DNA from 3 places in the Amycolatopsis sp. NPDC004079 genome. Region 2 is predicted to be linked to each of the others. Evidence: riboswitches for the same ligand, from Rfam matches in the RefSeq annotation. Region 2 holds a riboswitch; each other region holds the start of a gene.
What was found. A riboswitch is a leader RNA that binds a small molecule or an ion and turns the genes downstream of it on or off. The one in region 2 is predicted to bind S-adenosylmethionine.
Positions count from the first base shown of each region.

Region 1: linked by a shared signal. The riboswitch ahead of ABZX37_RS45195 (aminotransferase class V-fold PLP-dependent enzyme) and the one ahead of thrC (threonine synthase) in region 2 are both predicted to bind S-adenosylmethionine.
Region 3: linked by a shared signal. The riboswitch ahead of ABZX37_RS46535 (ATP-binding cassette domain-containing protein) and the one ahead of thrC (threonine synthase) in region 2 are both predicted to bind S-adenosylmethionine.

Region 1 covers NZ_JBEXMH010000094.1:670-4,379, forward strand. Annotated here, with positions in the region: gene ABZX37_RS45195 (aminotransferase class V-fold PLP-dependent enzyme) at 1-824, opposite strand, end outside; SAM riboswitch class IV at 865-979, opposite strand; gene ABZX37_RS45200 (potassium/proton antiporter) at 1,076-2,554, opposite strand; gene ABZX37_RS45205 (helix-turn-helix domain-containing protein) at 2,654-3,349, opposite strand; gene ABZX37_RS45210 (penicillin-binding transpeptidase domain-containing protein) at 3,398-3,710, opposite strand, start outside.
Region 2 covers NZ_JBEXMH010000005.1:49,839-53,548, forward strand. Annotated here, with positions in the region: gene thrC (threonine synthase) at 1-1,232, opposite strand, end outside; SAM riboswitch class I at 1,246-1,379, opposite strand; gene holA (DNA polymerase III subunit delta) at 1,511-2,482, shown strand; gene rpsT (30S ribosomal protein S20) at 2,637-2,897, opposite strand; gene ABZX37_RS07005 (DMT family transporter) at 3,291-3,710, shown strand, end outside.
Region 3 covers NZ_JBEXMH010000106.1:9-3,718, reverse strand. Annotated here, with positions in the region: gene ABZX37_RS46545 (transglycosylase family protein) at 1-680, shown strand, start outside; gene rsmA (16S rRNA (adenine(1518)-N(6)/adenine(1519)-N(6))-dimethyltransferase RsmA) at 787-1,629, shown strand; SAM riboswitch class I at 2,208-2,298, shown strand; gene ABZX37_RS46535 (ATP-binding cassette domain-containing protein) at 2,514-3,527, shown strand.

The DNA.
Region 1 (3,710 bases), on a different contig from region 2:
CGCTCCTCACCGCTGTTCCACACGACGGCTTCCTCAGTCACCAGCTTGGTCGCCCCACCACCGGCAAGATAAGGCTCAGCAGCCCGCAACCAGTCGCTGCGTCCGACCAACGCCCCAGCCCCAAACGGCGCGTACAGCTTGTGCCCGGACAACGCGACGTAGTCGACATCCAACTCCCGCAACGAAATCCGCCGATGCGGCGCAAGCTGAGCAGCGTCCAACGCCACCCGAGCCCCATGCTTCCGAGCCACCGCAGCGATCTCGGCCACCGGCAGCAGTTCGCCAGTCACATTCGACGCCCCAGCGACAACCACCAACCGAGGCCCCTGCGGACATTCCGCAAGCGCTTCGTCCACAACGGACACCGCGGCAAGCCGAGTCCGCGGCAACTGCACCCGCCGGACATTCGGCCCCCGCCACGGCAGCAACGCGGCATGGTGCTCACTGTCGAAAACAACAACAGAAGTCTTACGCGGCAACGCTTTCGCCAGCAGATTGAACGCATCAGTCGTGTTGCGAGTGAAGATCACCGAGTCCCCGCTACGAGCGTCCACAAACCGACGCAGCACACCCCGAGTCCGCTCGTACAACCGAGTGGAAACCTGCGAAGCAAACCCAGCACCGCGATGCACGCTGGCATACCAGGGAAGAAACTCGTCCACCGCCGAACGCACCGCGTCCAGACACGGCGCACTGGCCGCGTGATCAAGATTGGCGTAACCGATGTCGCCGCCCGTCACCAACGGCACCCGCAGCGACGCACCGGCCACAGCGGGAACGGCGGGAACAACAGTTTCCGTGGACCGGTCGAGTGCGAGAGTCATGACGGCGCCTCCTCGGCGTTCCGGGGGACCCCCGGCGAGGGGCCCGCGCTTGCCCGTCGCGCTGCGCGACCGGCCTGGTCCTCACCCGGGGCACCCCACCGCGGTAGGAGGGTTGCCGGCCAGCAAGCCGGGGCTTCGCGCTGGCACTCATGACCTGAAACCGACGATAGCGGAAAACCAGCGAAAGAAACCAGACCCGTCTCGTGATCTGAGACGGCAGTCACAAGGAACGTCCACAAAGGACAGAGAAGTCAGGCTCCGGATTCGCCGTGCCAGCGGGCCAGGCGACCAGCTCGGTCAACCGCCCGGATCCGCCGTTCGGTCGCGTCGCGGTCGGCGGCGGTCGTGACCACCAAAAGCTGGTCCTCGACCTGCAACCGGCTGGTTTTCTGCGGCGTGAAGCCTGTTCCCCCGCGCACCACGAGACTGACCGTCGCACCGGCAGGCAACCGGAGCTCCGACAGGTACACGCCGTGCAGCTTCGACCCCTTCTGGATGCGCACCTGCAGCAGTTCCGCGCCGAGTTCGTCGAGCGGCGCGGAATCGACCTCGATCTCGTGCGCCTGAGTCGCCTTCGCCAGCCCGAGGATCCGCGCGAGCGGACTGAGCGTCGCGCCCTGCAGCACGGTGAGCACGATGACGAGCACGAAAACCGCGTCCACGAGGCGTTGCGCGCCGGGCACTCCTTCGGACAACGGGATCATCGCGAGCACGATCGGCACCGCGCCGCGCAGGCCCGCCCAGGACAGGAACGCCTGGTCTCGCCAGGGCAACCGGAACGGCAGCAGCGACAGAACCACCGACAGCGGCCGGGCGAGCAGCAGCACCACGGCACCCGCCACCAAACCCGGGATGAGCGCTTCGAGCAGCCGGGTCGGCGACGCGAACAGGCCGAGCAGCACGAACAAGCCGATCTGCGCGAGCCAGCCGAGCCCTTCGGCGAACGACAGGGTGTCCGACCGGTGCGGCAGCTTCGAATTCCCGAGCACCAGACCGGCGACGTAGGTGGCCAGCAGGCCGGACGCGTGCGCCAGCTGTCCCGAGGAGTACGCGAGCACGCACACCGCCACCGTGGCGAGCGGGTACAGACCGGTCGCCGGGAGCGCGGCCCGGCGCAGCGCCTGCGCGCCCAGCCAGCCGAACGCGAGGCCGAGCACCAGGCCGGTGAGCAGTTCGTAGACCACCAGCAGCGGCAGCGACCAGTCGACCGCCTCGCCGGACGCGAGCACGACGACCGCGATGTAGGCGGGCGCGTCGTTGATGCCGGATTCCAGCTCCAGCGCGCCGACGAGCCGCTTGCCGACCCCGGCGGTGCGCAGCACGGAGAACACCGCCGCGGCGTCGGTGGACGCGAGGACCGCGCCCCACAGCAGGGCGAGCCGCCAGTCGAGGCCGAGCAGCCAGTGCAGAGCCGCGCCGGTGACCGCGATGCTGATCACCACGGCCACTGTGGACAGCAGGATTCCGGGCCCCAGCGAGGGTTTCACCGCGGACCAGCGCGTGGTGAGCCCGCCTTCGGTGAGGATCAGGACGAGCGCGGCGAGCCCGAGCGACTGGGTGAGCGCCGGATTGTCGAAGCGGATGCCGAACCCGGCCTCGCCGAGGACGACGCCGATCCCGAGATACAGCAGCAGCGACGGGAATCCGAGCCGGATGGACACCCGCACCGCGATGACCGAGACGACCAGAACCAGCGCGCCGACGCCCAGCACCATGGGAAGCTCGTCCACTCGCCCGCCTCCCTCCCGTCGCCCGCAGGCGTCCAGAATAGTGAGGCAGTGTCCGGTTCCCGAGCCCGCACCACCGATGCGGGGGACCACCAACGTGTGTTACGACGCCTGGGCGGCACTCACCGTCGCGAGATCGACACCGAGCGCGGCGAACGGACCCCTCGCGCCGGGCAAGACCCGGACCGCGCGCTGCTGGTCCCGCGTCAGCCATCCCGCCTCGACCGCCCGCTCCAGCACCGCCGCCGGAACCACGCCGGCGAGGTGCTCCCGCCGCTCTGTCCAATCCAGACAGTCGCGCAGCAACGGCCGCCGCGGCCGATCCGGGACCGGCACGCCGAGATCGGCCAGCACCTCGCGTCCGGTGTCGGTGAGCGCGAGCCCGTCCGACACGTCGATCAGGCCCCGATCGACCATCCCGTCCCGCAAAGCGACCCCGAGCGTCCCGGCCAGATGGTCGTAACAACTGCGCGCGAACGCCAATCGCTGTACTCGCAACGAAGTCCGCAGCCCGGACGGCTGTTTCAGTTCGGCATGCTGCGCCAAATGCTCGATCAACTCCGCAACCCGCGGATTTGCGAGCCGCACGTACGCGTGTCGTCCCTGCTTCACCCGGGCCACGAACCCGGCCTCGGCCAACCGCGTCACGTGCTCGCTGGCCGTCGAGACCGCGATCCGCGCCGCGGCGGCCAGTTCGCCGACCGTCCAGGCGCGGCCGTCGAGCAGCGCGAGGCACATGGTCGCGCGGCTCGGATCGGCGAGCACGGCGGCGACCTCGGCCAAGGCGACAGTTTCCATGGTCCTACGGTAGAGCGCGGATGCTTCGGCCGCGGCCGAACTGAGCCGCTACAGCGCGTCGAGGAACTTCGCGCCCAGCGAGACGGCCGGTTTGGAGTCGTTGGCCCCCTCCAGGAACACCGCGAACGCCAGGTCGCCGCGATAGCCGACGAACCAGCCGTGTGCCTCCGCGCCGTCGCCGAACTGCGCGGTGCCGGTCTTGCCGAACACCGAGCCCGAGTGCGACAGCCCGGTCGCCGTGCCGCCGGTGACGACCTCGCGCATCATCCCGCGCAACGCCGACAGCACCGAGCCCGGCGGCGGGGTGTAGCCGGTGTTGACCTTGGTGCCGTCCGCCCACAGCCGCGGCACGACCGCGCGC
Region 2 (3,710 bases):
GACGGCGGCACGGTGGCCTTCGGGCCGATGTGGTTCTCGACCGCGTCGAGGGTCTTGAGGCCGTCACCGGTGATGAGGAGGACGGTTTCGGCGTCCGGGTCGAGCTTGCCGGTTTCGACGAGCTTCTTCGCGGTCGCCACGGTGACGCCGCCCGCGGTCTCGGTGAAGATGCCTTCGGTGCGCGCGAGCAGCCGGATGCCTTCCACGACCTCTTCGTCGGTGACGTCCTCGATCGCGCCGCCGGTGCGGTTGACCACGTCGAGCACGTACGGGCCGTCGGCCGGGTTGCCGATCGCCAGCGAGCGGGCGATGGTGTCCGGCTTCACCGGCTGGACCACGTCGTGGCCGTTGCGGTACGCGGTGGAGACCGGCGAGCAGCCGGTGGCCTGTGCGCCGAACACCTTGTACGGGCTGGCGTCCACGAGACCGAGCTGGCCCAGCTCGCGGAAACCCTTGTCCACCTTGGTGAGCTGGGAACCGGAGGCGATCGGCACGACGATCTGCTCGGGGATCCGCCAGCCGAGCTGCTCGGCGACCTCGTAGGCGAGCGTCTTCGAGCCCTCGGAGTAGTACGGGCGGACGTTGACGTTCACGAACGCCCACTTCGGGTGCTCGCCGGCCAGCTCGGTGGCGAGCCGGTTGACGTCGTCGTAGTTGCCGTCGACGGCGATCAGGTCGCCGTCGTAGACCGCGGTGGTGAGGATCTTCGCGCGCTCGAGGTTCTTCGGGATCAGCACGACCGACCGCCAGCCGGCGCGGGCCGCCGCGGCGGCGGTCGCGTTGGCCAGGTTGCCGGTCGAGGGACACGCGAGGACCTCGAAGCCGAACTCGCGGGCCGCGGCCAGCGCGACGGCGACCACGCGGTCCTTGAACGAGTGCGTCGGGTTGCCGGTGTCGTCCTTGACCCACACGCTCTTGAGGCCGAGCTCCTTCGCGAGCCGGTCGGCGCGCACGAGCCGGGTACAGCCGGGTTCGGTGTTCGGAGTCTCCTCGACGGTCGAGGGGACGGGAAGGAGTTTCTTGTAACGCCAGATGTTGCGCGGGCCCGCTTCGATGTCCTCGCGGCGGACGCGGCCGAAGTCGTAGGCGACCTCGAGCGGCGAGAAGTCTTCGGCGGAGACGAATTCCGGAGCGAGCGGCTGCCGGTGCCCTTCTTCCTTCGACACCAGTTCGACGGCCGGACCGAGGTCGATCGTCTTGTTGGCGGAGGTGGCGCTGAGGGCTGCAGTCATCGCGAGGTTCCTTTCCTCATCTGCCCCGCCGAAGCGGGCCGGAATTGGCACCGTGGTCGTCAGCTATCCCGCGATCGCGGGATGACAGGCTGTACGCCGGTTGCCGGGGCTTCGTCGGGCCGTTCCCTCTGCCCCTCTGGATGAGCGGTATTCGGTTGTCGGAGCGCCGGTGGGCGCGTCCTCGTCTACACCGTACGACATCCCGATCAGCTCGTGCCACGGAGGCGGCTCACATCACCGGGGCGGACGGTCCGGCAGCCGGGTGAGAAGATGGCGAGGTGACCACCGCACCCGCGCCGCTGCACCTCGTCACGGGCGAGGAAGAACTGCTCATCGAACGGGCTGTGCGAGCTTCCCTCGACGCGGCCAAGGCCGCGGACCCCACGGCGGACCTCACGCGGACGCGAGTGTCCGATCTCACACCGCCCGTGCTGGCTGAGCTGGTCAGCCCGTCCTTGTTCGCCGAGGGGCGCGTGATCGTGCTGGAGTCGGCGCAGGACATCTCGCAGGAGCTGTCCGACGCGGTCCTGGCCTACGTGAAGGCGCCGGCCGACGGCATCGTCCTCGTGGTCGTGCACAGCGGCGGCGGGCGGAGCAAGGCCGCGAAGGCGCTGCCTGGCGCGTTGAAAAAAGCGGGCGCGGAGATCACCGAATGCCCGAAGCTCACCAAGCCGGCCGAGCGCGAGGCGTTCGTCCGCAACGAGGTGCGCCGCGCGGGCGGCAAGATCGACGGCGCGGGCCTGATGGCGCTGCTCGACTCGGTCGGCTCGGACCTGCGCGAACTGTCCTCGGCGGCGACGCAACTGGTCGCCGACACCGGAGGAGTCATCGACGAGCAGGCGGTCCGCCGCTACCACACGGGACGCGCCGACGTGACCGGCTTCGCGGTCGCGGAGAAGGCCGTCGCGGGGGACCGGGCGGCCGCGATGGAGTCGCTGCAGTGGGCGATGCAGCTGGGCGTTCCGCACGTCCTGGTGGCCGACGCTCTCGCCGACGCGGTCCGCACGATCGCTCGCGTGTCCGCCGCTGGCCGCGGCAACCCGAACCAGATGGCGGGCGAACTGGGCATGCCGCCGTGGAAGATCCGCAAGGCCCAAGGCCAGTCCCGCGGCTGGGGCCAGGACGGCCTCGCGACCGCGATGCGCGTCGTGGCGCGGCTGAACGCCGAGGTCAAGGGCGCGGCGGCCGATGCGAACTACGCCCTGCAGCGCGCGGTCCTCGAGGTGGTCGCGGCCAAGGGAGATCGCTGACGCTCAGGCGACCGGCAGCCCTTATCGGCTGCCGCGCTCTCGCGATGGGGCACACCCCGCCGTCTGAGGGGCGCGATCACCGGGCCCAGACCGACCTCAGGACACGGAAAAGGCCCGGCAGCCGAAGCCGCCGGGCCTTCCGGAAAGACTGCGCTCAGAGCTGGTTCGCGCGCTTCGCGAGAGCCGACTTCTTGTTCGCGGCCTGGTTGGCGTGGATGACGCCCTTGGTGACGGCCTTGTCGAGCTTGCGAGCGGCGTCGCGCTGCAGTTCGAGGGCCTTGTCCTTGTCACCGGCTTCGGCGGCCTCGCGGAACTTGCGGATCGCGGTCTTCACCGAGGACCGGATCGCCAGGTTGCGCTGCCGCGCCTTCTCGTTGGTGTCGATGCGCTTGACCTGCGACTTGATGTTGGCCATGGAGGCGTTCCTCTTTCACTCGGTGAAGGTCGCTGCCGCGTTCGTGTGGCTCCGGATCAGTCCCGAGGGACTGCCGGGTTTCCTCCCTGACGGAATGCCGCACGGCAACAATCGAAAATCTTAACAGCCCTGCTCGCGGCCCTGGAGCGGACCCCGGAGCCGGTCGCTGTTCGGCATTCCGTCCTCGGCTCCGTTACGGTGGATTCCGGTAGTGCCTAGGGTTCCGTCGCCTGCCCGTGGTCCCGCAGAGCGGGTCGCGAAGACAACGAGGGCGGGCGGGCCTGGTCCGAGCGGCACCTTCGGCGGGACACCGAGCCCTGCCGTTCATCTGACGGGACAAAAGCCTGGAGGACCCGGTCTTCAGCGTGCGCTGAAAACCTGAAAGGGTCGCAGATGAACACCACTGCCCTCGCCATGGTCCTCGTCGCCGCGGTCGTGCACGCAGTGTGGAATCTCGCCGCCAAGCGGGTTTCCGCCGGCGGTCCGCGATTCGTCTGGCTGTACTACACGGTTTCCGCGGTCGCGATGCTCCCGGTGATCGCGGTCGCGCTGGCCGTCGAACCGGAACGTCCACAATGGACTTGGCTGCTCGCCGCGCTGGTCACCGCGGTCCTGCACGTGGTGTACGGGATCGTGCTGCAGCGCGGCTACGAGGTCGGCGACCTGTCGGTCGTGTATCCGCTGGCCCGCGGCACCGGACCGCTGGTGTCGGTGCTCGTGGCCGTCACAGTCCTGGGCGAACGGCCCGGTGTGCTCGGGCTGGTCGGCGCCTTCCTTGTCGTCGCGGGCGTCCTGGTGATCAGTCTCGGCGGC
Region 3 (3,710 bases), on a different contig from region 2:
AGGTCAAGACCCTCAAGCACATCACGCTCTTCGACGGCACCAACGCGCCCCGCCAGGTGAGCACCAACGCGGTGACCACCAAGGAGTTCGTCTCCGCCCTGAAGCTGAACCTCGGCCCGGACGACGCGGTCGACGGCGGCCTCGACGTCAGCCTCAAGAACGGCGCCGAAGTCCACGTCAGCCGCATGGGCGTGTCGATGGTCAACCAGGAAGAGGCCATCGACCCGGACGTGCAGAAGGTCGACGACCCGACGCAGCTGCAGGGCCAGCAGAGCGTCGAGGACCCGGGCACGCCGGGCAAGAAGCTGGTGACCTACAAGGTCACGAAGAAGAACGGCGAAGAGGTCTCGCGCGAGCAGATCTCGGAGAAGACCCTGGTCGAGGCCAAGGCCAAGATCATCAAGGTCGGCACCAAGAAGCCGCCGGCCCCGGCCATCGGCGACACCGGCGCGTGGGACCGCATCGCGCAGTGCGAGTCGGGCGGCAACTGGTCGATCAACACCGGCAACGGCTACTACGGCGGCCTCCAGTTCGACAAGCAGACCTGGGCGGCTTACGGCGGCACGCAGTACGCGCCGACGGCCGACAAGGCCACCCGCGAGCAGCAGATCGCGACCGCCGAGAAGGTGCGCGACGCGCGCGGCGGCTACAGCGCCTGGGGCTGCGGCTACAAGGCCTGAGCACCCTCTGTTTTTCCGGCAGGCGGCCGTGAGCTTCGCGCTCACGGCCGCCTGTTTTCATACGCCGCGTTGTCGTCGCCGCGACCGCGCTGGGTAGGCTCGTCCGGTGGTGGAACTGCTGGGGCCTGCCGAAATCCGCGGGCTGGCCGACGAACTCGACGTCCGGCCCACGAAGAAGCTCGGGCAGAACTTCGTGCACGACCCCAACACGGTCCGCCGCATCGTCGAACTCGGCGGCGTGCGGCCGGGGGAGGTCGTGCTGGAGGTCGGGCCCGGCCTCGGGTCGCTGACGCTGGGCCTGCTCGCCGCTGGCGCTCAGGTCGTCGCCGTGGAGATCGATCCGGTGCTGGCCGCCCGTCTGCCGCAGACAATCGCTGAGCGCGCCCCGGAGGCAGCGGAGCGGCTGACCGTGGTCGGCGCCGACGCGCTGCGCGTGCGGGCCGCTGATCTCCCGGCTGAGCCGGTGTCGATCGTGGCGAACCTGCCGTACAACGTCGCGGTGCCGGTGGTGCTGCACCTCCTGGCCGAGCTGCCGTCGCTGCGCAGCGGGCTCGTGATGGTCCAGACCGAGGTCGCGGATCGGATGGCGGCCGGGCCGGGCAGCCGGACTTACGGCGTGCCGAGCGTGAAGCTCGCTTGGTACGGACCGGCGCGCAAGGTCGCCGCAGTGCCGCGCGCGGTGTTCTGGCCGGTGCCGAACGTCGATTCCGCACTGGTTTCGTTCACCCGGACCGACCCGGTGTCCGGGGTGGATCGCGCGCGGTTGTTCGCGGTGGTCGACGCGGCGTTTTCGCAGCGGCGCAAGACTTTGCGGGCCGCGCTGGCGGGATGGGCCGGTTCCGCGGAGCGGGCTGGCGAGTTGCTCGCCGAAGCGGGGATCGACCCGAAGACGCGCGGGGAGCAGCTTGACGTGCACGCGTTCGCGCGGATCGCGGCAGTCGGGAACTGACCCCCTCTCGCGGCGCTCGCTTGTGACGTCCAACTGCGGCGGCGCGGCGGGTATTCCGGATTCGGGGCGTTGATTTCGGTGCGTGGCTTGGTGATCTTGCGTCGTCGCTGATCGTGGGTGATCCCGAGCCCAGCGGCTACTCTCGGTCATCGCGCGAGCGCGGCTGAAATGGCCGGTGACCTGTGACGGGCGGCTCGTCAAGGTCGTGGCATTCGGGGGAGTCTCTTTGCTCCCTGGTCCGGATTGTTCAGTCGCGCCAGGTCGAGGTGCTTCGCTTCGCTGACCTATCTCGACCCGATCGCGGACCCGGCGACCCGGGTGCCGAGGCCCGCGCGCGCCCGTCACTTGACAACGGGAAAACTCTTGTTCCACAAAGCTTCTTGATCGTCCACAGTGGAACGAACTAGTTCGCCGCGGCGGGCCGGCGCGAGGGTTCCGCAGGTCGAGGCAATGTTCGGGAACCGAGGTTCCGGGTTTCCGGGTTCTGGACGAGGTGTTCCGGCATGCGGGCACCACCAGACGTGTGATCTGCACCAACGCGCTTGCGTTCAGCCAATGGGATCGGCTTTACTCGAAAGCGTCCATCCCGAGCGACTGAGAGACCTGGCTCGCCGAAGTCGCAGCAACCACCCTCCGCAGGGCAGGTGCTACCGCCAGGACCGATGGAGGCTGTTTTCGATGAAGAGGGTCACCCGCCCGCTCCTGCTGACCCGCCGGCGTGTAGTCGACGAAGGTCGCCGCTCGGTATGTGCGTGTCAACGCTCCATGGTCATCGCCTGATCGTCTTTTCCGCAGTTTCTTGCGCCGTCCACTGTGGACGGTAATTCGATGACGCCTGGCGCGCCCGGATCCGGCGCCGCGCCTCGTTTGCCTGGAGCCCTTTCGTGATCACTGTCGAAAACGTGTCCAAGTCCTTTCCCTTCCACGGAAATCGTGTCGCCGCACTGCGCGACGTGAGCGTTGACGTGCAAGCCGGCTCGCTGTTCGGAATCGTGGGTCCGTCCGGCTCCGGCAAGTCGACCCTCGCCCGCTGCATCGCGCTGCAGGAGCGCCCCGACCGCGGCGTCGTGCGGCTCGACGGCCTCAACACCGCGACCCTCGACGGCAAGCGGCTGCGGGAGATCCGCCGCCAGCTCGGGGTCGTCGGCACCAAACCGGAGCTGCTCGCCGAGCGCACCATCGCGGGCAACATCGCCAGCCCGCTCGAGCAACTCGGCGTCGACGGCCCGCAGCGGCGCAGCCGGGTCGGCTCGCTGCTCGACCTGGTCGGCCTCACCCCGCGCGCCGCGCAGAAGCCGGAAGAACTCACCGACGGCCAGCTCCGCCGGGTCGCGGTCGCCAAGGCGCTCGCCGCCGGACCGGCCGTGCTGCTCGCCGACGACCCGACCGCCGGGATTTCGGCGGAAGACGCCGGCGCGGTGCTCGCCGTGCTCGACCGGGCGCGCGCCGAACTGGGCGTGACGGTCGTCGTCACCACCCCGGACGCCGACGTCGTCCGCCGGGTCTGCGACGACGTCGCGGTGCTCGACAACGGCGCGATCGTCGAGCGCGGCACGGTGCTCGACCTGATCTCGACGCCGGACAGCTGGACCGCACAGGCGGTGCTGCCGTCGATCGAGACCTCGCGCGCCCAGTCCGCGAAGTACGACCGCGCGGTCGACATCGTGCTGATCGGGTTTGCGTCGGTGGGGGCGCTGCTGCCTGAGGCGGCCAGCCGCTTCGATGTCGAACTCGCCACTATTGGGGGTGGCCTCACTCGTATTGGGGACACGCCGATCGCTCGGTTCCGGTTGGGGGTGCGCGGGGAGCGGGCTGAGGCTGCGCTGTCGTGGATCTCTGATCGGGGTGCGCATGTGAGTCAGGTGGCTCGTGGGCCGCAGAGTGTGGTTGCTGCTTGAGGGTTTGTTTTAACGTAAGGCGTTCGCGGGCCGCTCCGAAGTGGGGCGGCCCGTGGTGTTTGGGCCCGTGGTGTTTGGGTTGGTAGGTCAGCCAGACAGCTGTGTTTTTGGCGTCGGCTTCGCCGCCGCGGGCGGGATCGCTTTTATGCCGGCGTTTGGGGGCTGCCCGGCGTGAGGGGCCTT